4 regions of the Paenibacillus suaedae genome follow, and region 2 is predicted to be linked to each of the others. Evidence: riboswitches for the same ligand, from Rfam matches in the RefSeq annotation. Region 2 holds a riboswitch; each other region holds the start of a gene.
The links. A riboswitch is a leader RNA that binds a small molecule or an ion and turns the genes downstream of it on or off. The one in region 2 is predicted to bind cyclic di-GMP.

Region 1 (6,237 bases), on a different contig from region 2:
GAAACGAACATTAAGAGCCAAATGAGCTTGACGCAAAATCTCGATAAATTTAAGCCGTTAGAGAAAGATTCGAAGATTACCGTGGAAGGTAACGAATACATCATGACTACGGATATGTCTGGCGATAAAGGCAAGGAGTTGGCGAAGACGCTGTTGTCCGAGTCATCTGGTGAAGAAGCTGCGGAAGCGCTTGGCAAGATGAATGTTAAGACGCTTACCATGACATATGGCGTGAATAAGGAAACCTACTTCCCAACAAAAAGCGGCTTTACACTTGTGCTCGAAGGGGAAGAGAACGGACAGAAGATTTCGATCAGCATGAAGGTGACGAGCACAATTACGAAGCATAACGAATTGGCCGAAATTAAAGTGCCGAAGGATGTTATCGACAACGCTCAATAGGATACGATTTCGATTGTCTATGAAGAAAGAAAATAAAGTTATAGACTGAGAAAAAATAGTTCCGACGGCATTACTGTTATCACGCGGTACACCCCATAAAAGGAAAAAAAAGCAGAGATCCTATGTGTTAATCTAGGATCTCTGCTTTTTGTGTCATGATGAATATCTTATTGCTCGTGTATCACGCGGTACAAAACGAGTGCCGCCTGCGCTCGAGTGAGCGTTCCCGCCGGATCAAGTTTGTTATCGGTGGTTCCTTTGATAAGTCCTTTGCTCACTGCGTACACAACGGCTGTCTTTGCATCCTGTGAGATGAGTGCTTCATCCTTAAATCCAAGCGAAGCGCTTGAATGGGACAGATCAATTTTCAATGCCCGCGTAAGCATCACGACCATTTTTTCGCGAGTAATCGGTTTACGTGCCCCAGGCTCTGCAATCCGCTGTTCCCAAGTATTTCCGTTATTCGTCAAGCGATCAAGCAAGGTGGCGAACTCCGCTTGGGTAATAACGTCGTTCGGCTTGAATGTGTGTATGCTGTCTTTGCCGCACAACAGTCCGTGAGCTGCAATGACTTCAATTTCATCCTTTGCCCAATGTGCAGTAAGATCATTGAAGGATCTTGCATGCTCTGCAATCGTGTAGGTGCCGAACTGCGTGACCTGGAAGGAAATATGCTTCTTATCAGCTGCCTTCATTCCGGCCAGTTTATAGCTCCAAGCATTTGTTGTTACGCCTTGAGCTTCTGCGTACACGCCTGCCTTACGAATATCCTTTGTAGCTTCCATCAGCTTCAAGGAGATTTCCAACAGGATATTCTTTGCTTCTTGCGGCCCACGGATCGTGATCATCGGAGACGTAAAGGTCGTCTCGCCATGATGCTTGCTAAAACCTTTGTCCTTATGCTCTGCAAGAGACACCACAAGCTCGAGTCCGCTCGTTCCGATGAGTTCCGCAATAGACTTATTCGGAATGGTAATATCGAATTCGGCTGTAGACAGAAGCAAATCCTTGCCTGATTCCTGCAGCAGTTTGGCGGCCGATTTGTCAAGCGTGAAGGAGACTTCATTGTAATCCTTCATGCTTACATCGCTAATATCGGGTTGAACCTGCTTGGCATTTTTGTCCTGCAGCTGTTTTTTCACGGTATTCGCATTTATCTTAAACTCCGCATTCACTGCATGCTCCTTCATCGTCTCTGCCAGTAATCCTGCCTTCATCGTCTTACCGGCTGGAATTGTTCCCACAGAAGTCGAAGGTGTAGAACTAGTAGAACCTCTAGAGCCTTCAGATGAGGAAGACGAAATAGGCAACTCTGGCTTCGGATTCGGATTTGGAACAGACGGCTTGATGACATCAACGGTAGACGAGTGAATGTAACCGATTCGGATCCGTTCATTGTTTGCGTTGAACAGATTCGCATTTACAAGATTGAAGGTATATTTCCCTTCTTGGTCGCTCAAGAAAGCGATGGTTGCTATGTCGCCGTCTCCTTCATAAGCGCCTCCGTTGAGATTGACGGAGTAATCCAATTGCTTCTGGCCATTAGGTAAATCGGTTATGTTCTTTGTCGTGATAAGCGGGACATCCGGATAGTTCAACTTTTGATAGGTAGCCATCGTAACGCTTGGCTTAATATCTAAGAGAGTCAAGCGGCTGTCATAAGTAAGACTGAATGAAGCTGAATATACTGCTTTCGACACAGAATATTCGACCTTTACATCGAATGGATCTCCTGTCAGAACCTTAGATTTGCTGAGGCTAGGAGATACAACATCAGGATCGGGCTTTTTATCGTCGACGGAATTCTGCGTGACGAAGTTCTGTGTGTAATATACATTTGAATTCCCCCCGAAGTACACACCCACCCCTAGATGAGAAAAGTCTCCCAAAATATTCGAACGATGTCCTTTCGAGTTCATCCAGTTCTCGTGAACGAAGATGGCACTCGACTGTCCAGCAGCAATGTTTTCCCCTGCCTTTTGGTATACGATTCCGTCCGCCTTCAGCCGATCGAACGGGGATTTGCCGTCCGGATTGTTATGATCGAAGAAGCTTCTCAGCCCCATATCGTCGCTATGCTTGCGAGCAGTTCCCGCAGCCTTTTCATTCCACTTCAATGGCTTCATGCCCTCGCGGACACGCACAGCATTAGCCAAATCGAGGATTTGTTGCTCAAAGCTTGTCTGCAATCGCTTGCTAGGCGTGCCAAAGTACCCCTTGAACGCCAGTTCCACATCCTGGGCAATAAATTGGACAGCCGTCACCGTATTCCCTTGATGGAGATCATAGAACACGGTTGCATACATACCGCCGACCTTGTACAGGCTATATTGTCCGCTGTTGTCCATATTGTAAATCGTATTGCCTTTCCTAATTTGACTGAGGGAAGATCCGAAGGCTGCCTCTACCTCCTGCTTGGTTGAACCGAATCCAATACTGCCATAAGAATCATTCGCATTCGTATAGAGTGCAACGACCTTGTGGTCCTGAACACCAACTTGTAAGTAATGTTTATAATCCTGATTGTAAATATACCACTCGAAGCCATATTCACTTAGATCCTTGCGAACCGGCAGTCCGATTTTTTGGAATAGTTGATCCTCGCTCATTCCTATGGTGATGCCTTGCAGTTGGTCTGCCCCTGCCTGCGGAGCATTGTTCGTTTTCGTGACAGTAATCATACTACCGACCAGCTTATCCGCTGCATAAAGGGTCGGCTGATAGATAAGCATCCCGGCTAACAGCGCAGCGCTAGCTGTAATCGTCATACGCCGCATTCTTCCTGCTTTAATGTGTTTATGCTGTTCTTGGTACATTGCGTTGTTGGTTGCTGTACAACATGGCCGCATCATTTCATCTCCTATTCTTTTACATTCTGCGATCAAATGAGATGAACACCGGGGACGCTTTACAATAGCACAAAAAAAGCGCCACCCTAATGGCAGCGCAATAAAAAAAGACGCACGTAATGTCGCAATTAGGGCAACCCGGCTGTCATCGCATTGTGAAATACATTAGACCCGTGGCTTTGCGTCCCCTGCTTTCGCTAGGGTTTGCCATTATCCAAATGTTACAGATTAAATGTCTATAGTAACATGTAAATGAACAGCTTGTATACAACTGTGCCTATAGGTACGCAAAATTCATCAAGTACCAGGTCTATCAACCCAGTACGATATTTATGTTCGTCATGCACCTCTTCAATGAAGCTGCCCCATTTTTAAAAAAGGATCATGAAAGTACCATTAAGACTTCGCTCGAATTTTAGTTAAAATCACATTGGCCGCTTCTACTGCACCACCAGCATTCTGAAAAGTTTCTGACAGTTTTAGCGCATTTTCCTGATATGTCCGATTCGTCAACACCTCAGATACCGCTGCTGCCAAATATTTTGGCTTCTTTCCTTTCAACTGTAAACCTGCACCCAGTTGAGCAACCCGATCAGCCACTAATCCTTGTTCGCTATGTTGCGGAAATAAAACCATTGGAACTCCAAAATAAAGGCTTTCATTCACACTATTCATACCGCAATGGGTAATAAATACATCGGCTGTTTGCAATACCGATATTTGATCCACGACGTTATTCACTGTAAAATTTCTTGGTATGTTGCCAAGAGAAGCAATCTCCGTTTTTTCACCAACTGACATCACAACATCATAGTCCGTATCTGCAAATGCCTGAATAACTTTTTGGTAAAAATCTTGATTTTGATTCAGTATAGTCCCAAGTGAAATGTAGATTCGTTTTCTATCTTTTTTATTAATCTGTATCGACGGAGACTGTCTGATGGATGGTCCGACAAAAGCATATCGCTCAGAAAACGTATCCGCCATCGGCTGGAATTCTTTCGAGGTATAGACAATGGTGTCTGTTTCATTATTATTTTGAACAATCGATATAAAATTCTCAATTTCATATCCATGATTCTTTAACAACTGAATTTTTCTGTTCATTCGGGGCAAACCCACGATCATTCTCCATAAATCGATAAAACCACGCTTCATCAGTTTCGCAGTGTACTGATTAAAAGCAAAGGTAGTAGTCGAACAAACATATGGAATTTCTAGTTTTTTAGCAAATAATTTTCCCCAAAAGCATATAGAGTCAGATACAATACAATCCGGCTGAATTTCCCTTAATTCCTGACATACCTTCTCATCCAAAGCAATGGTCGTATCGGCAACCATCTCAATTAATGCTGTAAAATCTTTGCCAACCTTGCGATCCAATTCCTTTTGTGAAAGCTGGGGCAAGAACTCATCACAAGCAATGAATGCAGCGCCAGCACCTTCTATTTTTTCCTGAAATTCTAGAAAGGAATAGTACCAAACTTGATGGCCTCTATTGACTAATTCGGCTACCACCGGAATGGTTGGATTAGTGTGACCATGCGCGGGTATCGAAAAAAATACAATTTTGCTCATTCTGATTTATCTACCTCTCGCTCCGCTTTTTGGATCATCTCTACAAATTCCATGAAATGATTACTTTTTAAGAGAGCAATCCCTTTTGTCGCATCTTCCCCCAAGACAATCAGCTTATCACCAGCTTGTATCTGATACATTTCGCGTGCCTGTTTGGGAATGACAATCTGTCCCCGATCACCTACCTTCACAACACCAAAGAACTGCTTCCCCGTGGGAGCGAGCTGATTCGCCGCTTCTTCACTCATATCACGGGATAATTGATCCAAGGTTACTTGAAAAAGTTCAGCGAGTATTTTGCATTTAAAAATATCGGGCAAGGCCTCCCCGTTTTCCCACTTTGCTACGGTCTGTCGTGATACGTTTACCTTCTCCGCTAATTGCTCCTGACTGAATTTATGCTTTTTACGCAACACACGAATATTCATACCAATCATATTTTTCATCTCCATATACGTTAAATATATAGAAGAACCAAGGTGAAAATCTATCAACAGTTCGCAACATTTTATGTTAAGAATTGTGGCGAAGAACAGGTCATAGATGAAGCTAACGTCGATAGCGCCGTATTCGATTTTGCGAACCAAAAGATCCTTAGGTACAAGCTCGTCGAAGGAAAACATGGAGGTTTGGGCAAGACGTCCTTTGCAACACATTTTTCGCAATATATCCAATACTTGTGCACTGTTATTTGTCCATATCATACCAAATTAATAGAGAATACAAACTGAGGTGTTCTGTTAAAGAACAAGACTGTCGACAGTCTTGCTGTATCCATTAGATGTATCGATGATGTCTAAATGCTTCTATTTTATTGAAGTAATAGGTTTTAACTTACTGTTCCCTTCTTTATAAATTGGCTAACATGGGTAAAGCAGATTATTTTAGGGGGCTGTTATTTTGAAAAAACGGATAACCATACTACTAGCATTCTTATCATTACTAGGGATAACGGCATGCGGCAATACGATGCCCACTGTAGATGAAGTATTGCAGAAAGCAATTGAGGCTGATAAACGTGTAAAGAGCTTCTCTTTAGATATCGTTCAAACACAAACATTGACAGTAGACCATAAAACACAAGAATCAAAGGTAACTACAATGAGATATGACTATACCAAGGAACCGATAGGTTCATATTTCGAAAGTTCGATATATTCTGATGAAGTGAACCTAACGAAAAAAATGTACAGAACGGATGAAGGAACATATTTTCTTGGATATGATGGTCAATGGAGGAAGTTGCTAGATGATTCGATGAATCCAACTCAAATACAGAAGGATATGGATTTGAGTGAGCTCTTTAGACAGATCAAGATGTATGCAAATGAAGCGAACATTATTTCTGAAGGCAATGATTATATCGTGACAGTGAGTTTGGAAAATGAAAAAGCTAAGGAAGCGGAAC
Region 2 (6,237 bases):
ATGGGATAATAGTCGTCTTTTTCACTGTATACACAAGCCTGTACCACTGGCTTCTCACTTCGGTAGCTTTACTATTCTCTTCACGTTAAGAGCGAAGATTGCCATTATGCCTTGTAACTCCATGCCAAAAAGATCCGAGGATAACGACACCATACCCATGTCTATGTTTGAGTTCACTGTTCTTCGCCTCAATTTTGTAGCGTTCTCTTGCCTTTGTTTTGAAATATTCTCCCTCTTGGAATACCATTTGCTCGGTGTGTAGTTTTTGGCAGTAGGTATTTCATCCACTAGACCCTTTTTACAGCGCGCATATAAAATTTTTACTCATAGCCATGTATCCTCGATAAAACTCTAGTATCAAGTTTCAAAACAATAAGCGTAAAATGATAATGGAAATAATACCGCCCAGTACGGTTCCCAATAAACTTCTTGTTTTTATCGCAATTAAAAAAGTCGGTATGGCTGCAAAAAATTCAATGTTGTTGGTAAGAGATGTAAGCTTTCCGTCATGGATAAATATCTCTTGACCTATCAGAGCAGCAATAACGGAAATGGGGACATAATTTAACCATCGCATTGCCCATCCTGGTAATTCAAAACGACTAAGCACCATCAGAGGAACGACCCTTGGAATAAATGTTACAAAAGCTGTGCCTAGAATAATCAAAAAAATGTCCCATCTTACTTCCATTTTTCTACCACCATTCCTATTGTTGAAGCAATAATTGTAGCCACAATAACGCCCATACTGCTGGACAAAAAGAAAGAACTTCCCACAGCAATGACCACTGCAATAATGGCGACAACGATATCAAGTTTGATTCTATTTCGCCCTACCATAGAGAGTACGAGAATTCCAATAAACATAGCTGGCAAGGCAAATGCTAGTCCGAATTTCTCCGGATTCGAAATCCATTGTGCCAAAAATGCTCCTGCTAGATTCGCTACAAGCCAATTTACATAAGCGGTTATGTTGAGACCATGCATCCATTTCTCACTGATTCGCTTTCTCTTGGCCGCCTCGGTAATCGCGACACCGAATGTCTCATCGGTGAGTAGAGAACCTACTAGCATGTTGCGAAGTGGAGTAAGATGCCGGAAATAAGGTGCTAGTGCGGCACTAAGTAAAATATGACGAAGATTGACAAAGAAAATCGTAATAATAATGGCAGTAATCGAACTACTTGCTGCTATCATACCCGCAGCAATAAACTGAGCTGAGCCAGCATAGAGAATCATAGTCATCAGAGCGATCTCAGCGATGCTAAGTCCCGCAGTCTTTTGGATCACACCTGCAGCTAATCCGATACTTAAATAACCCAGCAGCGTGGGGACACAATCTTTTACTCCTTGGATAAAGCTATCTTCATCTCTCGGAGACGAATTTATTTGGACGTTCGACAGACTCATTTCATTCCCTCTTTATTTTCAAGTATTAGAAGCTAACTTACTAACTACTACTAAAAAGTGAAAGAAAATACGGTTCAATTTATTTGAACCGTCTTCCAGTAACAACATGAAATAGGTTAGGAGTGTTTTTCCAAAGCGCTTCTGCTTTCTCTGGGCCCACTTCTTTCACTAATTCTGAGAACATAATATCATGCCTGATGTATTCCATCGCGATTAACACAAGTGCCGGGTCTTCCGTTTTTACCGCCCATGCAGGTGTATTTGGCGAGAAATTTGCAATTAATACTTCCTCATTGTCCCGTGCAACAATCGTTAAGCGACCGTTCATACGTTCCTCAGCTACTTCTGGAGCCATGTAATTGTGATGAGTAGTTGCTCCAAGCTGAATCTCAGGTGCTCCAAAAAGAATAGAAAAGACGTGGATATCATCCTTTATCCGCGTATCTACAGCACCTTTTATCGAATCGACTTGTGGTTCCCAGATCGACAACCATATTTCTTTGTTAGCTTTATCGATGATGTCAATCATTTCGGCCACAACGCGCTCATCACTGCTGATGCGTCGAATAACATCTACTTCTTGTTCACTTTCTAACGCAGATAAATTCTTTTCAAGATAATCCATAGAATTGTCAAAGTCATTACGCAATCGATGGATTAACTCTTTTGCTGGTAAAGGTGCATAGGTTACGGGGTCAGAAGGTACTGTGTACACCGCACCTTTATCCATTAATTTTGCCAATACTTCATAAATCGTTGAACGAGGCACACCCGACCTTTTGCTTATTTCATATCCGGTTATAGGGGAATTTTTCAAAAGCCCTATGTACGCTTTACATTCATATTGTGAAAAGCCCCACTTCTGAAGTTCTTTATAAAGTTCTTCCATGGCAACTCCTTTAGTAGTTAGTGTGTTACTTACTATAAAATAAAATGGATTACCTGTCAAAGCAATCCTGGTTCCGTTATCGAAAAATGATCGTCAGACCACTGTTTTGTTCCTGATTCTTCAACTTTTGGGCGAGGTATAATTGCCCAGAAAAGGAGGATCAGTCCTTTTTAATCCAATCCAAGTACTATATAGTTGCATGAATTTTACTGATAAGGAAAGTTATATTCCGTTATCATTGTGCGAACTCTGGCTCGTTCATCCACACTACAATATATCTCCCCTCCTCCCTAAGACCTACTGCCCAAACCTTGTCGGACATGTAGAATATGTAAAAAAGCATAACAAAGGATCGGTGCAGTTACTAGGATGATGTCCAGTATCAAACCATATGGAATTAACATACATCCTCTTATTCCATCCGGATTTCAACAAGATATATTTCTAGTGAATAATAATATCGAACTATGTTCATATATTCACAAATAATCCGTATGACCCATTAAATATACTCAAAACTGCTGTATATTTAACGGTGTAAACATGTATCGTTATGCAAGAGTATGCATGTTTGCAGGTATTACTAGGCAAAGCTAGGGAAATCTAGTGACGCAAAACTAAAGGGGCTAAGGAAGAAATTCTATGCCAGCCAGTTGCCGATTAATAGACCCCCATCTCTATTAGTCGTATGGTTGTTTTTGTATGATCCATGGCGAGATGCCCCACCCTAGCTGCCTATTAATAAAATCTATTGATAGGAAGTGAATAACGGATGAAGACTGGGAGAAAGCGCAGCGCCCGAAGATTGTTCGCAATGACGGTAATGACCATCATGATGTTCGTGTCTTCGTTGGCGCCGACTTACGCAGGAACGACTGTTTCCGCAGCACAGGAACCTGTGCTCAAAAATGCAACAAAAGAAATCCGGAATGTCATGTACTATGGCGATTGGTCGATTTGGGGAGGACAAGGAAACTTTTATCCCAAAGATATACCGGCCGATCAATTAACCCACCTGAACTATGCGTTTCTCGATTTTGATGCCCAAGGCAACCTTGTCTTTACGGATAAGGATGCGGCAGTAGAAGCGCCTGTCGGCCAGGATGGCGTTCAATGGCAAGCGGCCAATGCAGGCATCCTTATCGCCCTGCAGCAATTGCGCGCAGAAAACCCGAATCTGAAGATCGGCATCTCTCTTGGCGGATGGTCGAAATCAGGCGACTTCGCTGTCGTTGCAGCCGATGCTTCCAAACGGGCAAATCTGATCCAAAATGTCATGAAATTCATCAAGTACACGAACATGGACTTCGTGGATGTCGATTGGGAGTTCCCGGCTGAAGTTCGACAGCCTGATATGGTCGATAATAAGAACGATGAAGGTACGAAATACGCTATACCAGAGGATAAAAACAATTATATTTTACTGCTGCAAGATATCAAAAACGCATTGAATAAGCAAGGAGCCCAGCTTGGTAAAGCGTATGAACTGTCTGTTGCGCTTCCGGCGCCGAAGAGTAAGATCGATATCGGCATTGATGTGCCGAGACTGTTCAACATTGTAGACTTTGCCAACATTATGACTTATGACATGCGCGGCGCATGGGATGAAGTAAGCGGCCACCATACCGGCTTGTATACGAACCCGAACGACCCGCTCACGGGCAACAACCTGTCCATCGACGAGAGCGTGAATTATTTGATTCAGCAAGGTGCTGAGCCGAATAAGATTGTGATCGGGGCGGCCTACTATACTCGCGGCTGGGATAAAGTGTCGCAAGGATCCGATCCGAATCATCCGGGGCTATTCGGCGAAGCAGCACTATCCGCCAAGGATGCGGATCAGACTCCATCCCGCGGCGCGGTTGGCGAGGCAGCGCTCGCTGTTGGGGACGGCGGCCGCCGAACAGGGATTTGGTCTTATCGCAACCTCGACAAGCTGAAGGCCACTTACCCGAATCTCAAAGAATATTGGGATGATGCATCCAAAGCTCCCTATCTGTATGATGGGACAACTGGTGTATTCTACACGTATGACAATGAAAGATCCATTCAAGAGAAAACGAAATATGTGCTTGAGAATGGTCTGGGCGGCGTCATTGCTTGGATGGCTTCCAACGATGCCCCTACTGCGGATCCTGCCAAGCGTGATAAATTAACAAAGACAACGAAAGAAGGCCTCTTCGGAAGCCAGGCGTTGACAGCACATGAAATCCAATATACCAAGCTGGATGTTACGGCGGATGTGAAACCGTATACCGAGGCTTGGGGCAACAATAAGGGATATGAAATTACCCTCTTCAATAACGAGTCTATGACCGAATCGAATCAAGTGTTGAAAGCGGTGGAAAGAGGAGCAAAAACGGTTAAGCTGCCGAAGCTCTACATCCAAGCCGATGGACCGTTGACTTCCGGCGATTATTTAGCGGGAACCGTAACAAATGAGAACGGTTACACGGCCGTCGATTTGAAATCGGTCTATGATGCCAAAACGATTGAACCTGGCAGATCCTATACATTCAAACTTAAGGGAGATGCCAAGATTACAAGCATGGAGCTGGTTCAGCGGGTGTCGGATAACAGCCCAGAGATGAACAGACAGCTCATTCTGGGTGATGAAGCTCCAAGCAAGAATCAACCTCCTGTATTGCATGGCATAGCAGACCTGACGCTTACAGTCGGCGACAACTTTGATAAGCTGGCTGGCGTAACTGCTACGGACGCAGAAGACGGAGATCTCACATCACGTATTGCCGTGACGGGAGAAGTTAATACAAATGCAGCCGGCAAGTATGAGCTGGGGTACTCCGTTACGGATTCACAAGGATTAACGGTCGAGAAAAAACGCATCATTACAGTTAACGAAACGACAGCTCCGGGGCATGAATTTGGGGTTGGCCAAGGAATCGAGTGGCCGAAGCAAGTCAATTCTCCATTCGTTGATATGGTTGCATGGGTTACCAAGCCAGGATACTCCAACAACGGCGCCCCTAACCTCGCCAGAATTTCCGAGGATACCGGCGTGAAATTTTTCAATCTCGGCTTTATTCAATCCAGTTCGCAGCAAATCGCGGACGGCAAAGTGCAATGGGGCTGGGGAGGATATTCCGTACTGAATGAAAAGAATGCGGATAACACCCAATACCAAGGGATTAAGCAGTCTATTCGGGAAATTCGCGAAATGGGCGGCGATGTCACGATCTCGCTGGGCGGTTTGAATGGCGTATCGTTCTGGGAAGTGACTCAAGACACCGATACCCTCTTCAATACGTATATGGAAATTGTTAAAGGCTATGGACTGACCCGCTTAGACCTTGACATTGAGGGCGGCGCTCAGAACAAAGCCCTGAATGTCGCCAACGCGCAGGCGATTAAGAAGCTTCAGGATGCAACGGGAGTCGATATTGTATTAACACTCCCTGTACTGCCAAGCGGTCTGACTTCTGTTCAATTGGATGTATTGGAAGCTTACTTATCTGCCGGCGTGGATGTCAAAGTCGTGAACATCATGACGATGTGCTATGGCAGCGGAACGCTCCTGCCTGGCGAGAACTATGGTTCCGCTTCGCTGAGAGCCGTTGATTCGACGAAGAATCAAGTCAAGCAGTACTTCAAACAATTTGCTAACACGGATCTAACGGATCAAGAGGCTTATGGCCTCATTGGAACGACGCCATCCATCGGCTTTGAAGGCGCGGCTCATCCGATCTTTACGACAGAGTGGTCCCAGTTGGTTGTGGATCATGCGATCGAGAAAGGGCTGGCGATGACCTCCTTCTGGTCGATGAACCGGGATGCGATGTTGGAAAACAACAATGGCGTAACGGCTCAATATCAATACACAGATATTTTCAAAGCATTCGGAAATGGAAGCACCCCGCCGGTCGCTTCTAAACCAGTGATTCATGGTGCAACAGATAAAACGATTTTCGTTGGCGAGC
Region 3 (6,237 bases), on a different contig from region 2:
CCTGTCGAACCGGACGTGTAAATGATATATATAAGATCTTCTGGCTGATTCACAGATACCAGATTATCGCTAGATTCATCAGCAAGGCTCGGGTCGTCCATATGAACCTGCTCGATGGTATTCGGCAAATCTATATCTGACGATCTGCTAGTCAGTACCAGCTTCGTACGACTGTCTTCCAGGACATATTGAATGCGATCCTGAGGGTGATCAGGATCAAGTGGAACATAAGCTCCTCCCGCCTTGAGAATCGCTAAGATACCGACAACCATCTCTGCACTTCGCTCTGCCATAATACCAACAGACTGTTCCCGATTGATGCCAAGCTTCCGCAGCCTGCGCGCCAATTGATTCGCACGAGCATTCAACTCGCAATAGGTCAACTCGCGATCATCTTCGATAACAGCTACTCGATCCGGATGCAGCTGAGCCTGTTCCTCGAACAGCGCCTGAACCGTGAATGTATGAGGATATTCAGCTCGCGTCTGATTCATCCCCTCAATTAACTGGCGCTTGTCCTGCTCTGTCAGCATTTCCAGCTCGCCAATACGCTTCTGAGGATGCTTCACAGCTTCATCCAGCAGCTGCAAGAAGTACTCACCCAGCTTGTCTACTGTCGATAACTGGAACTGATTTTCCTTGTAATACATTGTGAACATCGGTAATGCGCCCGTTCCAGCAGCATGCTGAATGCAGCCGTGCAGGTCACATACCTGCTCTCCCTCTGGAAGCACGGGCCGAACATCTTCTCCGTACCAGCAATACGTTGCCACATCACTGTCAGAAGCTATTTCAGAGCAAGTCAGGTTACGTCCTTCTGCGCAAGCCGACAAGCTGTTATGAATATTCATAATTCCTTGCAAGGTTACGTCATCCTGACTGACTACGGTATGGTTTGCATTGCCGTGTCCCGCTTGAACGGCATGAAGAGTTACTTGCTGCGAGTTGTAGAACCGGGACAACAGCGTTGCCCACGCACTGAACATGACGGATTCCAACTTGACCGAATGCTCGGCCGAATGCTTCTTCAGAAGACGCATTGTCTCTTCAGGCAGCTCGATAGAATGTACGTCATAGCCTGCCAATCGTTCTACTGTTAATTCCATGAAAGCCAATTCTCGTCCTCTCCTTTGTACGATCCAACCCATTTCGTAAACCTATGAGTCAACTGCTCCCATGTGATGTACTCTATTTGCTTGGCAAATTCCATATGCTGTGCGCACACAGTCATACTATAGCCTGTTACAGGAACGACATATTGCTTTACATAATTATGATCAACATTCCATAATTGATTATGTTGTATAGGTACAGCTGTCTCCTGCACAATCTCGAATGTGCTGGGAGGCAGGCTGAGACCCGTTCCTAATGCCTTCAGAACACTTTCCTTAGCCGTCCATATGTAAAAAAACAATTCCTGACGCGCACGACTGTCGTTCGTATTTGCAAGCAATTCCAACTCACGCGGCGAGCATATCAGCCTAGCCACGTCCATGTTCCATTCTCCTGCTTGCTCAATATCAATCCCGATTGGCGCTTCATCCAATGCCACTGCTATGAACGCACCGGCGTGAGAGATGTTGAAAAATACTGGATCACCCTCCACATATGGCTTGCCGAAGGGATGAGTGTGAATAACAAGTTCGTTATTCGAACATTTCAAGGTTCGACATAGCAGCATGCGGGCCAATATGTCAGCCGCAACCGTGCAATAAAAATCTTCACGGTTCCGAAGTCTATCTAACCTTTTGTATTTTTCAGGTGTAACGAACGGGATAAATCGATCCATCAATGAATCTATGTCTTCGTAGGAAGTACACTCGTCCCATTTTAGCAACACAATTTCCATCATTTACCCCAGCTTCTGTGCGCAAAAAAAAGGCCATTCTGCATAGCCTTGTCACCGAATAACCGTTGTGTAGTTACCGCAACATTAATGGCAACCCGGCCGCCGTAATCCGTGAAGATGTTAGGCCCGCGGCTTTGCGTCCTCATCTTTCGAAGAGTTTGCCTTTCAATCCTGATGTTGTTCTTCTTGATGTATCCATTGCGTGTTGCAGATCGATTATCAGGCAAGAATGTCATAGCAATGTTACGCACTAGTTCTTGTGACATGTATCGCGTGAATAGGTCTAAAGTACATATTACATATCAGCATGTTGGACGGTCGCATCCCCTATCCAACTCAAGACCCATATTTTATATCGGTTGCTCGAATGAAAAGATTAATACTTTTTCATAACACTTTTCAATTTTTCGACACGAAAAATCATTTTTTGTCATTTTGTAGTCATTTTCAAGGTTGTTTCACCCTATTTCCGACAAAAACACCCCTATCCTCTCCATCCTTGCTCCCATAGATTCGTGCAATTCCCTCCAACTGCTCGACACATTTGTCGATTTTCCTATAGAGCCACTACTGCTTAGCCCCCCTCTCCCCTACCAATTACCTAATAGACAACACTGAAGTCATTTCTTACTCATTACACAACTCTCTTGTACTCTTGGTGATACATAAAAAGCCTCGGAAATCATTCCGAGGCTCTTATTGAATGCCATCTATCTATCTTCTCTATTTCACATCATGGGGATTAATATCCGTCACCAACTGTCATTTCATTGGATGCGGTGGACAGTGCATTCACTGTTGCATTGCGCCCATCCGCTACGGACATAACGAATACTTTATAGGCAACGCCGCTGCGAATTGGATTTCCATATGCATCATTATTGGACAGCGAGAATATGGTTGAACCATCGTCTGTTACTCTAACCAATCTATAATTACTTCCTGCCACACGATTTGCCTGATCCAGGTCGAATGAACCCGCTGAACCGGAAGGAACGGCCATCACTGCATAATAGGCAATCCCGCTGTCGTTGCTTGGCTTCCAGAAGGAGGCCTTGAAGTCATTCCCCCCTTCTCTTGTCAAAAACACATTCGTAGGTGCCTGCACGGATTGATCTACCAAGGCAAATTCACCAGAAGGCGAAGACAAGGCATTCGAGGAGCCGCTTCTATTGTCAGCTACCGTAAGCACAAATACCCGGTAAGCAACACCTTTTTGAATGTCGTTGCCTTGAACATCCCGCAAGCCGCTTGTTAGCGATTGTCTTACATAGCCACTCTGATTCCCAACCCGAATGTAGCTGGATGATCTCACCTGTCCCGCACTATATGCGTCGAATGCATAGGACTGATCTGCGCGGACGACCATAATACGGTATTCATTTACGTACGAATTACTGGATGGTGCATTAAAGCCTACTTCAATGTCGCTGGCATTACCGTTTTTGCCAATAATCTTCGCTTCTACATTCGTCACAACATCAACCGAAGCGTTGCCTTTAAGCGTAACCTCTGGGGATGGAGCAGACAATGCATTGTTTGCTTGATTATTGGAGCTCACAGTCAGAACAAATACCCGGTAGCTGTTGCCGTTGCGAATCGGTGCTCCATCTACATCTCTTGCATCCGCATCGAATACATGCGACAAGCTACTGCCACTCCGATACACGACAGCTGAGTTCCAATTATTAACTCGATTGGCCTCTGTTAGATTAAAACGGCTTGCATTGGAAGACTTCACAACCATGACGCGATAATGGTTCACATTCGATTCATCTGCAGCACGGTTGAATGTTACACTCAGGTTCCGTCCATCATTGTAGTTTCCACCCAAACTGCTTGCCGATACGTTCGTTGCAGGGTACACCGTCGAATTGTTAGACAACGTAATCGTATCTGAGGAGCTGGACAGGGAATTCACATAACTGCCGCGTCCAACAGAAAGCACATATACTTGGTAGCTGGTTCCGTTACGGATCAGGTCCCCATCTACGTCTCTCGCAGTAGAGCTCAGCTTGAGGCTAACGTCTCTGCCATTCGGGTTCATCGACGTATAATTGTAGCTGGATACGTTGTTCGCTTCGGATACATCAAAGCGGTACGATCTGCTCGTCTTCACAACCATAATTCGATACTGGCTAATATTCGATTCATCCGAGGCCCGGTTGAAGGTAACCATCATATCGCGGCCGTCATTATAATCTCCGACATCGCTTACTCTTACATTGGAAGCACTGTACACCGTTGAGTTATTCGAAATATTGATGGAATCAGATGCGCCCGACAATGCATTGTAATCAGAGTTGCTATTCGAAACTGACATGACGAACAGACGGTACGTTTCCCCTCTGCGGATTAGTGAGCCATTCACATCACGCATATTAGATGGCAATGTTGAAGTAATGCTATAGCCATTCTTCGAGACATCATAATAATTGCTAGATGAAACCCGGTTTGCTTCAGTCAAATCAAAGCGATAAGCATCCGAATATTTCACTGCAAAAATCCGGTAGTAGCTTACGCGCGATTCATCGGAGGAGCGATTAAAGCTGATCTGAATATCGCGTCCATCTCCATAATTGCCCACTTGGCTAACCTTCGTAATCACTGGAACACCAGCTGATTGTCCAAGCGTGAACGAGGATGAGCCGGAGGACAGCTTGTTGGCATACGAGCTCGTATTGCTTACAGATACTACAAATACGGTATAAGACACATTATTGCGGATATATTCACCTGATGTATCTCTTGCCGTCGAACTCAAGGTTGTCGTCAACGTCGAGTTGCTAGACTTCGATACGGTCGTGTAATTTTGGCTGGAGACGCGGTCTGCTTCATAAGCATCGAAACGAGATGCATCCTTCGTTTTAACGACCATAATCCGATAATTTTGAATTTGGCTGTCGTTAGAAGGACGGGAGAAGCTGACCTGCATATCGCGGCCGTCGTTATAATTCGCCACATTGCGCACTTGCACATTCGTTGCCGCCGCAACCGCATTGTCGCCTAACGTAAAGGTTGAAGATGGGTTCGAGAGCACCTGTTGGTTGCTCGTTCTGCTCACTGACAATACATAAGCTTCATACTTCACATTCGTGCGGATGTAGTCTCCATCTACGTCACGTGCTCGGGAATCCAATCTGACTACAGGATCGTCACCGCTCTTGTTCACTACGGTATAATTGTTGGAAGATACCGAACGAGCCTTGTTCAAATTAAAGGAGTTCGACGCTTTAACAATCATGACGCGATATTGATCAAGGTTATTTTCATACTGTTCCTTGGAGAAGCTGACACGAATATCGCTGGCATCTCCGGATTGGCCTGAGATCTGTGTTGTCACATAATTGACGCCTCTAAGATTGCCGGAGTAGTCGGGCTCATCTGGGTATGTTGGACGATCCGGGTACGTTGGGCGATCCGGGTATGTCGGCGAACTTCCAGAAGTCACGCGAACGACTCTCGTTTTGTCGTCATAGTTGATTGTGGCGCCCAATGCTTCACTTACGAAGCGTACCGGAACCATCGTTTTTGCATTCATTATTCTAGATGGAACATCCATATAGACAGTTCTTCCATTGACCGTTGCCGCTTTGGAGCCTATTGTTAAAATTACAGAGGATCCTCCCTTGTAAGCTGTCACCTTCTTCGTCTTCGTTGCCCCATCGAAGCTTACACTGGCACCGAGCGCCTGGAAAATATCCGCCATCGGCAGCAGCACACGGCCTTGCGTGTACACAGCATCTGTTCCAACTTTGTTACCGTTCACATAGACGGTGTAAGCAGGCGCTGCTTGCGCTGGTGCAGGCGTTACCATCGTAAAGCCGAGTGCCACAGCAACAAAACCTGATACTAGTTTCTTCACTTTCTCATCCTCCTAAGTTGCAATCATATCCAAGCCTAAAATTACCACCTTCAACTTAGATGCATCAAACAAGGAAAATGTTTCATACTCCTTTATAATTTTTTTAAATTGTGACAAAATTGTGTCAAACCATCATTCACCGATTCCATAATCAATGAAAAAAGCCGTTGGAACAAGGCTAATTATGGCCTTGTTCCAACGGCTTCATTACTTTACTCAATCATGTGTATTACTTCGGATCATCTAGCCACTCCTTGCTATGATCAGCGAATCGCTGAAGCTCGCCAACTAATAAGCCTGCATGATACCCGTCGTATACCGCATGATGCAGCTACAAGGATACGAGCAGCAGGACTCTACACGTTTTCTCGAAATACTTTTCAAATGTGATGATCGGCAACAAATACGTTCCCTCATTGAACACATTCAAATTGAATGTACATCAAGATATAGATCAGTCCAACTGCTGCGAGCTGCGCGTCATGGCCACACTCGACTCTCTAACAATGAGACGAGGCTCAAA
Region 4 (6,237 bases), on a different contig from region 2:
ACGAATCGGCGGCTCGATGGTGCGGGAGATGATTCGCCTTGCTCAGGAGAATTTAACGAAGCAGCAGGGGAAGTAAGATAAGATCTCTTTCTTGGCATGCCAGGCATTATTTCATGAAATAATCATTCAGAAACGGTAGGAGTGTCTGCTTATGTGCTATGAGAGCATTATTATTGGTGGCGGCATTGCCGGGCTGCAAGCTGCCATTCAGCTGGGGAGATACCGACACCGCGTGCTGGTGATCGATAGTGGTTATGGCAGATCGACGATATGCCGTTCCTACCATAATGTGCTCGGATGGCCTGAGGGAGTGTCCGGTACTCAGCTTCGTCTTTTGGGTAAACGGCAGGCCACATCGTTAGGCATACATCTGCTTGAAGATACCGTGACGAGTCTCGCACCTAATGGCGAGCATGGCTTCACCGTGACGACAACAGAGAACGGCCTCTTCACAGCAAGTACACTCCTGCTCGCCACTGGAATCATGGATCGGCTTCCATCCTTGCCCAATCTCATGCCCTGCCTAGGCCTTACGGTGTATGTATGCCCTGATTGCGATGGTTATGAAGTGAGCGGTAGGCGAACCATTGTGCTTGGTTCTGGCTCTACCGGAGCTGATATGGCACTAACGCTATTGTATTGGACCCGTGACATCGTCTATGTGAATCACGAGCAGAAGCCCTTGTCTGCTGATCAAATGCACCAATTGGATGCTCAGCAAATTGAAGTAATTGAAGCACAGATTGAAGAAGTAGTATGTAAGGGAGAAGGTATCTTCAGTGGCGTGAGACTTTCCGATGGAAGGATCATTGATGGAGAGCGTGGATTTGTTGCCTTCGGAGGCAATGAGGTGAAGTCCTCCCTCGCAGAGCAGCTTGGGATAGAGCGGCATGAAAATAAACACATTATGGTGGATCCACGTACGAAAATGACCAATGTTCCCAACGTATGGGCGGCAGGAGATGTGTGTGTGCATTCGGAACAGGTTACGATTGCGATGGCGGAAGGTTCACAAGCTGCCATTTGGATGCATAAAGCAATCCTTCAGCAGGCTTCCCCTAAGGAATGATCCTCACCACCTTAGGCTGCTGGCCTCGAATTCCGGCAACTGCTTGCTGCAATTGAGTTTTGCTGACTGCTATCGTATTCCCTAAGGAACCTCATCTCATCGTCTTGGTGGGTCATGGAAAATATATTGCAGCATGCGGTACAATAGAGGCACGAACATACCGCGTCAAGGGGGTGCCTCTTATTACGAAGAAGAATCAAATCATGTCCCGATTGCTCGGTGTCACGGCTCTGTTGTTTCTCCTTGCTGGGTTAGCTCTTATCCTATATCCGAAGTGGAACCAATACAACGAACAACAAAGGGAGCTTCGGCTCCTTACTGAGTGGGACAACTTGCCGCAAGACAGCATTCAAGTTACCTCCAAGACACAAACCGATTCAATCACACCAAAAAAACGGGAGCCTAAATCCATTGACGGCCTCCTTGTATATGGAGCAATATCTATCGACAAAATCGATCTGCGAGAGCCTATGGTAGAGGGAGCCACACCTGCTTCTCTCAAGGTTGGAAGTGGAATCGTTGTCCCCGGCCGAGTGCCGGGCGAGATCGGCAACTTTGTATTGGCGAGCCATCGCAGTCTGACATTCGGCAGACACTTCAACAGGCTCGATGAGTTGAAAAAAGGCGATAAAGTTCAATTGGAAACATCAGATCAGACCTACACGTATACCGTGCAATCAAAATCCGTCGTAACCCCAGAAGATCTGTCCGTTCTCGATCAGAATCCAACGGATCGGGAGCTGACACTTATCACCTGTGATCCAATCGACACAGCTACACACCGGCTTATTGTGAAGGCTGTCATGGAGAAGACTCCATAACGCCGTAACAATCAAAGACGCCTCCAACACCACTGTTTCTGTGGGATTGAAGGCGTCTTTTTACCACGGCCTGCTAGCTTCGTGGCGTATAGAAGTTTTCCGTGTAGTAGACTTTCGATTTACCTCCGAAAAATACGCCTACACCCATTCGCGAATAATCTCCTAATATGTTGGCACGATGCCCTTCCGAGTTCATCCAGTTCTCATGAACGAAGATAGCACTCGTCTGGCCAGCGGCAATATTCTCTCCTGCGGACTTATATACGATTCCGTCTGCCTTTATTCGATCGAACGGCGACTTGCCATCCGGATTATTATGATCGAAGAAGCTTCTTTCTCCCATATCACCGCTATGCTTGCGTGCTGTTCCTGCGATTTTATCGTTCCATTGCAGCGGCTTCTTGCCATTGCGTACGCGAACTGCGTTCGCTAGATCGAATATTTGCTGCTCGAAGCTTGTCCGCAATTGCTCGCTAGGCGTACCGAAGTAACCCTTGAACGACAACTCCACAGCTTCAGCAATGAATTGGACAGCTGTTACCGTGCCGCGCTGACTCACATCATAGAACACCGTCGCATAAGCATCGCCTACCTTGTGCATACTGTATGTTCCGCCGTTATCCTTGTAGTTATAGATGGTATTGCCTTTCTTAATTCGGCTGATGGAAGACCCGTAGGCTGCTGTAACTTCCTGCTTCGTCGAACCAAATCCAATGCTGCCATAATCAGCCTTAGCATTCGAGTATAGAGCTACAACTTTCTTGTTGAGCACACCGACCTGCACATACTGCTTATAATCCTTGTTATAGATGTACCACTCGAACCCGTACTCGCTTACGTCTTTGCGTGCTGGTTGGCCCAGCCGCTCGAAGAGCTGCTTCTCACTCATACCGAGCGAAATGCCCTGAACCTTGACTCCTGCCGCCTGTACATTCAACAATTCTGATGCAGCAGTCCCGCTTCCGCTAGTTTCATCCGCTGCATAGAGAGTTGTCCGTGGCATGAACATGCCGAACAGCAATGCAGCACTAAGCCCTATTGCAATTCTTCGCTTGCTGCCTACCAATGATTGTTTTTCTTCTACTTGCCAGTTTGCGTTGTTGTCAGTCGTTTCCGTACAACGTGTCCGCATCCTTACCATCTCCCATTCTTTGACGTTATCCGCTCGAATGAGATGAACACCAGGGGCGCTTCTTGTTATACAAAAAAAGCGCCACCCTAATGGCGGCGCACTTAAATAGACGCTCGTATTGTCGCAATTAGGGCAACCCGGCTGTCATCGCATTGTGTAAATGCATTAGACCCGTGGCTTTGCGTCCCCTGCTTTCGCGAGGGTTTGCCATTATCCAAATGTAACCGTTATATGTCTATGGTAACATGCAACAGAACTGCTTGTACACTCCTGAACGATTGTAATCTTCTGTATGTGGACAGAATAGTAGGATACCCGCCAAGGAACTCTCCCTGGCGGTTCATCACATCAACGTCTTACAAATAATCGCTTCCGAGCAATCCACATGAGTGCTGCGGCAGTAATGAGAATCATACCGACGATTGGCGATGCAGGCGCTTCTTCACCAGTTTGCGGCAGCTTGCTGCCCGGCTTAGGATTCGGCTTCTTCGAATCCGTCTTGCCTCCTAGATCTGCATCATCAGGATTTCCTTCATCATCCTTGTCACCGTCTGGATTGCCCATGCTTCCACCCGGCTCCGTCGTATTTCCTGTATCGGGATCTGTCGTCTCACCAGGTACCGTAGGCTGATCAGGGTCAGTCGTCGTTCCAGGCGTTGTTGGCGTTGTTGGCGTTGTTGGCGTTGTTGGCGTTGTTGGCGTCTTGGGAACTGTAGGATCGACGATCTGCCCAGGGACCGTTGGAATGTTCGGATCTGTCTTAGGAGGTGTCTTGTCGTCTGGCTTGCTTGGCTCCCACGGTTCATAAGGATCCGTCTTGCCCCCTCCCCCTCCATCGGTATAACGAACATTCTCGACCGTAACGATAGTCAACTGCCCTCTCGTAATTTCGAACCCAATCCATGTAGTATTGCGAATATAGCCGCTCGGTGCCTCTGTCTCCTCGAAGAAGTATTTACCCGGCTTCAAGGCTGGAAGGGATGCTTCTCCGTTTGTATCCGTCGTTAAGATCGGAAGCTCTGCTCCTGCCTCATCTTTAACCGGCTGCTTCTCCGCATCCAGAAGGCGGAACTTGGCACCAGACAGCTTTTTCTCTTTATTGTCATAAGCAATCTTAATCAGCTTCACTGAACCCGTCGGCGGCAAAGCGAGTGTATTACGCACAATGACTACTGCTTCCTTGCCAGCGTTCACATCAAACTCGATTAATTCCGTGTTCAACACATATCCGACTGGCGCCTTCGTTTCTTCTGCATAATACTTGCCCGGATACAGGTTAGGAATCGTGACTTCGCCATGCTCATTCGTGATTAGCAGCGGCAATTCCACGCCTGCTTGATCCTTGACTGGCTGCTTATTCGCATCCAGCAAACGGAACTCCGCACCTGGCAATTTACTTTCTTCATTGGCCACATCAACTTTAACCAACTTAGCAGTTCCGGTCTTAGGCACTTCAGGCTCACGTGTATTCGGTACCTTCACTTCAGGTTCTGCCTTCTTGCTTACTGTGAATTCGAATAAATCGCCGTTCAACACATACCCTACCGGTGCCCTCGTTTCTTGCGCGAAGTATTGGCCGGGATTCAGATTCATAATGATCAATTGGCCATGTTCATCCGTTACCAACTGTGTCAATTCTTTGCCTGTTTGATCCTTGGCTAGCTGCTTATGTGCATCAAGGATGCGGAATTCTGCACCAGGGAGTGTAGTATTCGTGCCTGCCGCCACTTTAATGACTTTCACCGTTCCTGGAACCAGTTTGTTCAAGACGGTAATCGGTGTGTCCGTTCCGTTCTTGACTTCAACTGTAATGGGCTGAGTATTGAGCACATACCCTTCTGGCGCTGTCTTTTCTATTAAATAGTAGGTGCCGCTCTTTAAATTTTCGAATTTCAGGATACCATCTGCAACAGTTTGCCTCGTAGCAATGATATTTCCTTTCGCATCTTTAAGGACAAATTCCGCACCAGAGAGCAACGCACCGCCAGCTTCATCTTTCTTAATTACAGTAATGGAGCCAGGAAGTGATGTGTTCTCAACCGTACGCGTTGCTAATGTTGTCTGATCCTTTTTAATCTCAAATTGTATTGGCTTTGGATTTGAATCCAACTTATATCCCTCAGGAGCCCTTACCTCAATAAGTTGGTATTTGCCTCCGGGTTGGAGTTCTTTCAGCCTAAGCTTCCCGTTTTTATCCGTCTGCTCATCCGTTCTACCAGGAACATCCTGATACACGTCATGTTCATCCTTTAATTGAAGCTTGAAGATGGCACCCTGCAGCCCCTTGGATGGATAATCCGCATCGACCTTGGTCAACTCGAATTCCCATACGCCTTTCGTGTTTTTGATGACTTCTATTTGCCCGTCTTTTTTGAACGAAACAGAGCTCCAACCATCACCTTGAATAAAATACCCTTTTGGTGCTTCTACTTCTTTGAGCTTATATTTTCTAAATCTCTTATCTGTAAATGTTGCCTCACCATTCTTATCAGTAACTAATTTCTCTAGTAAGACAGTTCCCGATTGATCATAGAGTTCAAATTCAACTCCTGGCAGCGTGATTTTTTCATTGTTTGCATCTACTTTTTTAATAATTAATTTACCGCGTCCAGAAGGAATTGCTCCTCCTCCAGCTCCAGAGAGGCTCACCTGAATTTGTGCCTCTTTGTTACCTTGACCAACTATTTGCCCCTTAAAAGACACATCATTGGTAATGACATCACCGTCATTAGCATCAATATAGGATTGATACTCCAATCGGTACGATGTTTCCAGACTGTCAAGGAACGTAAGCGTGAAGGTTTGCCCGTTAAATTCAAGCTTCGCTACGCTGTCCAGAGGCTCAACCAGTGTTCCGCCAGTCTGTGCTCCTGCCTCTCCCGCTCCAAGCTTATAGAGCTTAATCGATTTTTGATCCAATGTGTGACCCTTTGACAAGGTATCTGTTAGAACCGCACCTTTGTCAATAAAGGACTGGCTTCGGTTAATGAAAACTTTCCATAATGCAAGATCAGATTTCTCACCTTTCCCTTGCTCGCCTTTCTTGGATACATACTCTCCGCCAAATGCCGGTGGAACTTCTGCCGACTTCTCGAATACTTTCTTCCCGGCATCGCCCATATCATACACTTTGGCATTATTCTTATAAGTTTTATATACCTGTTTACCTTTCAAACTAGTATCATACGTAATACGATATGCCGTATTGATCGGCT

Region 1: it holds a riboswitch for cyclic di-GMP, as region 2 does, so the genes downstream of both, RQP50_RS24390 (CAP-associated domain-containing protein) here and RQP50_RS09275 (glycosyl hydrolase family 18 protein) in region 2, are expected to answer to the same signal.
Region 3: it holds a riboswitch for cyclic di-GMP, as region 2 does, so the genes downstream of both, RQP50_RS00425 (4'-phosphopantetheinyl transferase family protein) here and RQP50_RS09275 (glycosyl hydrolase family 18 protein) in region 2, are expected to answer to the same signal.
Region 4: it holds a riboswitch for cyclic di-GMP, as region 2 does, so the genes downstream of both, RQP50_RS17620 (CAP domain-containing protein) here and RQP50_RS09275 (glycosyl hydrolase family 18 protein) in region 2, are expected to answer to the same signal.

The regions. Positions count from the first base shown of each region.
Region 1 is NZ_JAVYAA010000007.1:274,601-280,837, forward strand. It holds gene RQP50_RS24385 (DUF6612 family protein) at 1-402, shown strand, start outside; gene RQP50_RS24390 (CAP-associated domain-containing protein) at 570-3,170, opposite strand; cyclic di-GMP riboswitch class I at 3,381-3,470, opposite strand; gene RQP50_RS24395 (macrolide family glycosyltransferase) at 3,648-4,829, opposite strand; gene RQP50_RS24400 (helix-turn-helix transcriptional regulator) at 4,826-5,503, opposite strand; gene RQP50_RS24405 (DUF6612 family protein) at 5,730-6,237, shown strand, end outside.
Region 2 is NZ_JAVYAA010000002.1:349,305-355,541, forward strand. It holds partial or broken gene RQP50_RS09255 (IS5/IS1182 family transposase) at 55-259, opposite strand; gene RQP50_RS09260 (AzlD domain-containing protein) at 365-691, opposite strand; gene RQP50_RS09265 (AzlC family ABC transporter permease) at 682-1,410, opposite strand; gene RQP50_RS09270 (TrmB family transcriptional regulator) at 1,490-2,299, opposite strand; cyclic di-GMP riboswitch class I at 2,876-2,960, shown strand; gene RQP50_RS09275 (glycosyl hydrolase family 18 protein) at 3,072-6,237, shown strand, end outside.
Region 3 is NZ_JAVYAA010000001.1:84,605-90,841, reverse strand. It holds gene RQP50_RS00430 (amino acid adenylation domain-containing protein) at 1-1,115, opposite strand, end outside; gene RQP50_RS00425 (4'-phosphopantetheinyl transferase family protein) at 1,097-1,852, opposite strand; cyclic di-GMP riboswitch class I at 1,936-2,022, opposite strand; gene RQP50_RS00420 (copper amine oxidase N-terminal domain-containing protein) at 2,592-5,714, opposite strand; gene RQP50_RS29235 (hypothetical protein) at 6,046-6,144, opposite strand; gene RQP50_RS00415 (LacI family DNA-binding transcriptional regulator) at 6,169-6,237, opposite strand, start outside.
Region 4 is NZ_JAVYAA010000004.1:124,434-130,670, reverse strand. It holds gene RQP50_RS17635 (alpha/beta-type small acid-soluble spore protein) at 1-76, shown strand, start outside; gene RQP50_RS17630 (NAD(P)/FAD-dependent oxidoreductase) at 152-1,069, shown strand; gene RQP50_RS17625 (class D sortase) at 1,177-1,890, shown strand; gene RQP50_RS17620 (CAP domain-containing protein) at 1,964-3,022, opposite strand; cyclic di-GMP riboswitch class I at 3,151-3,241, opposite strand; gene RQP50_RS17615 (SpaA isopeptide-forming pilin-related protein) at 3,371-6,237, opposite strand, start outside.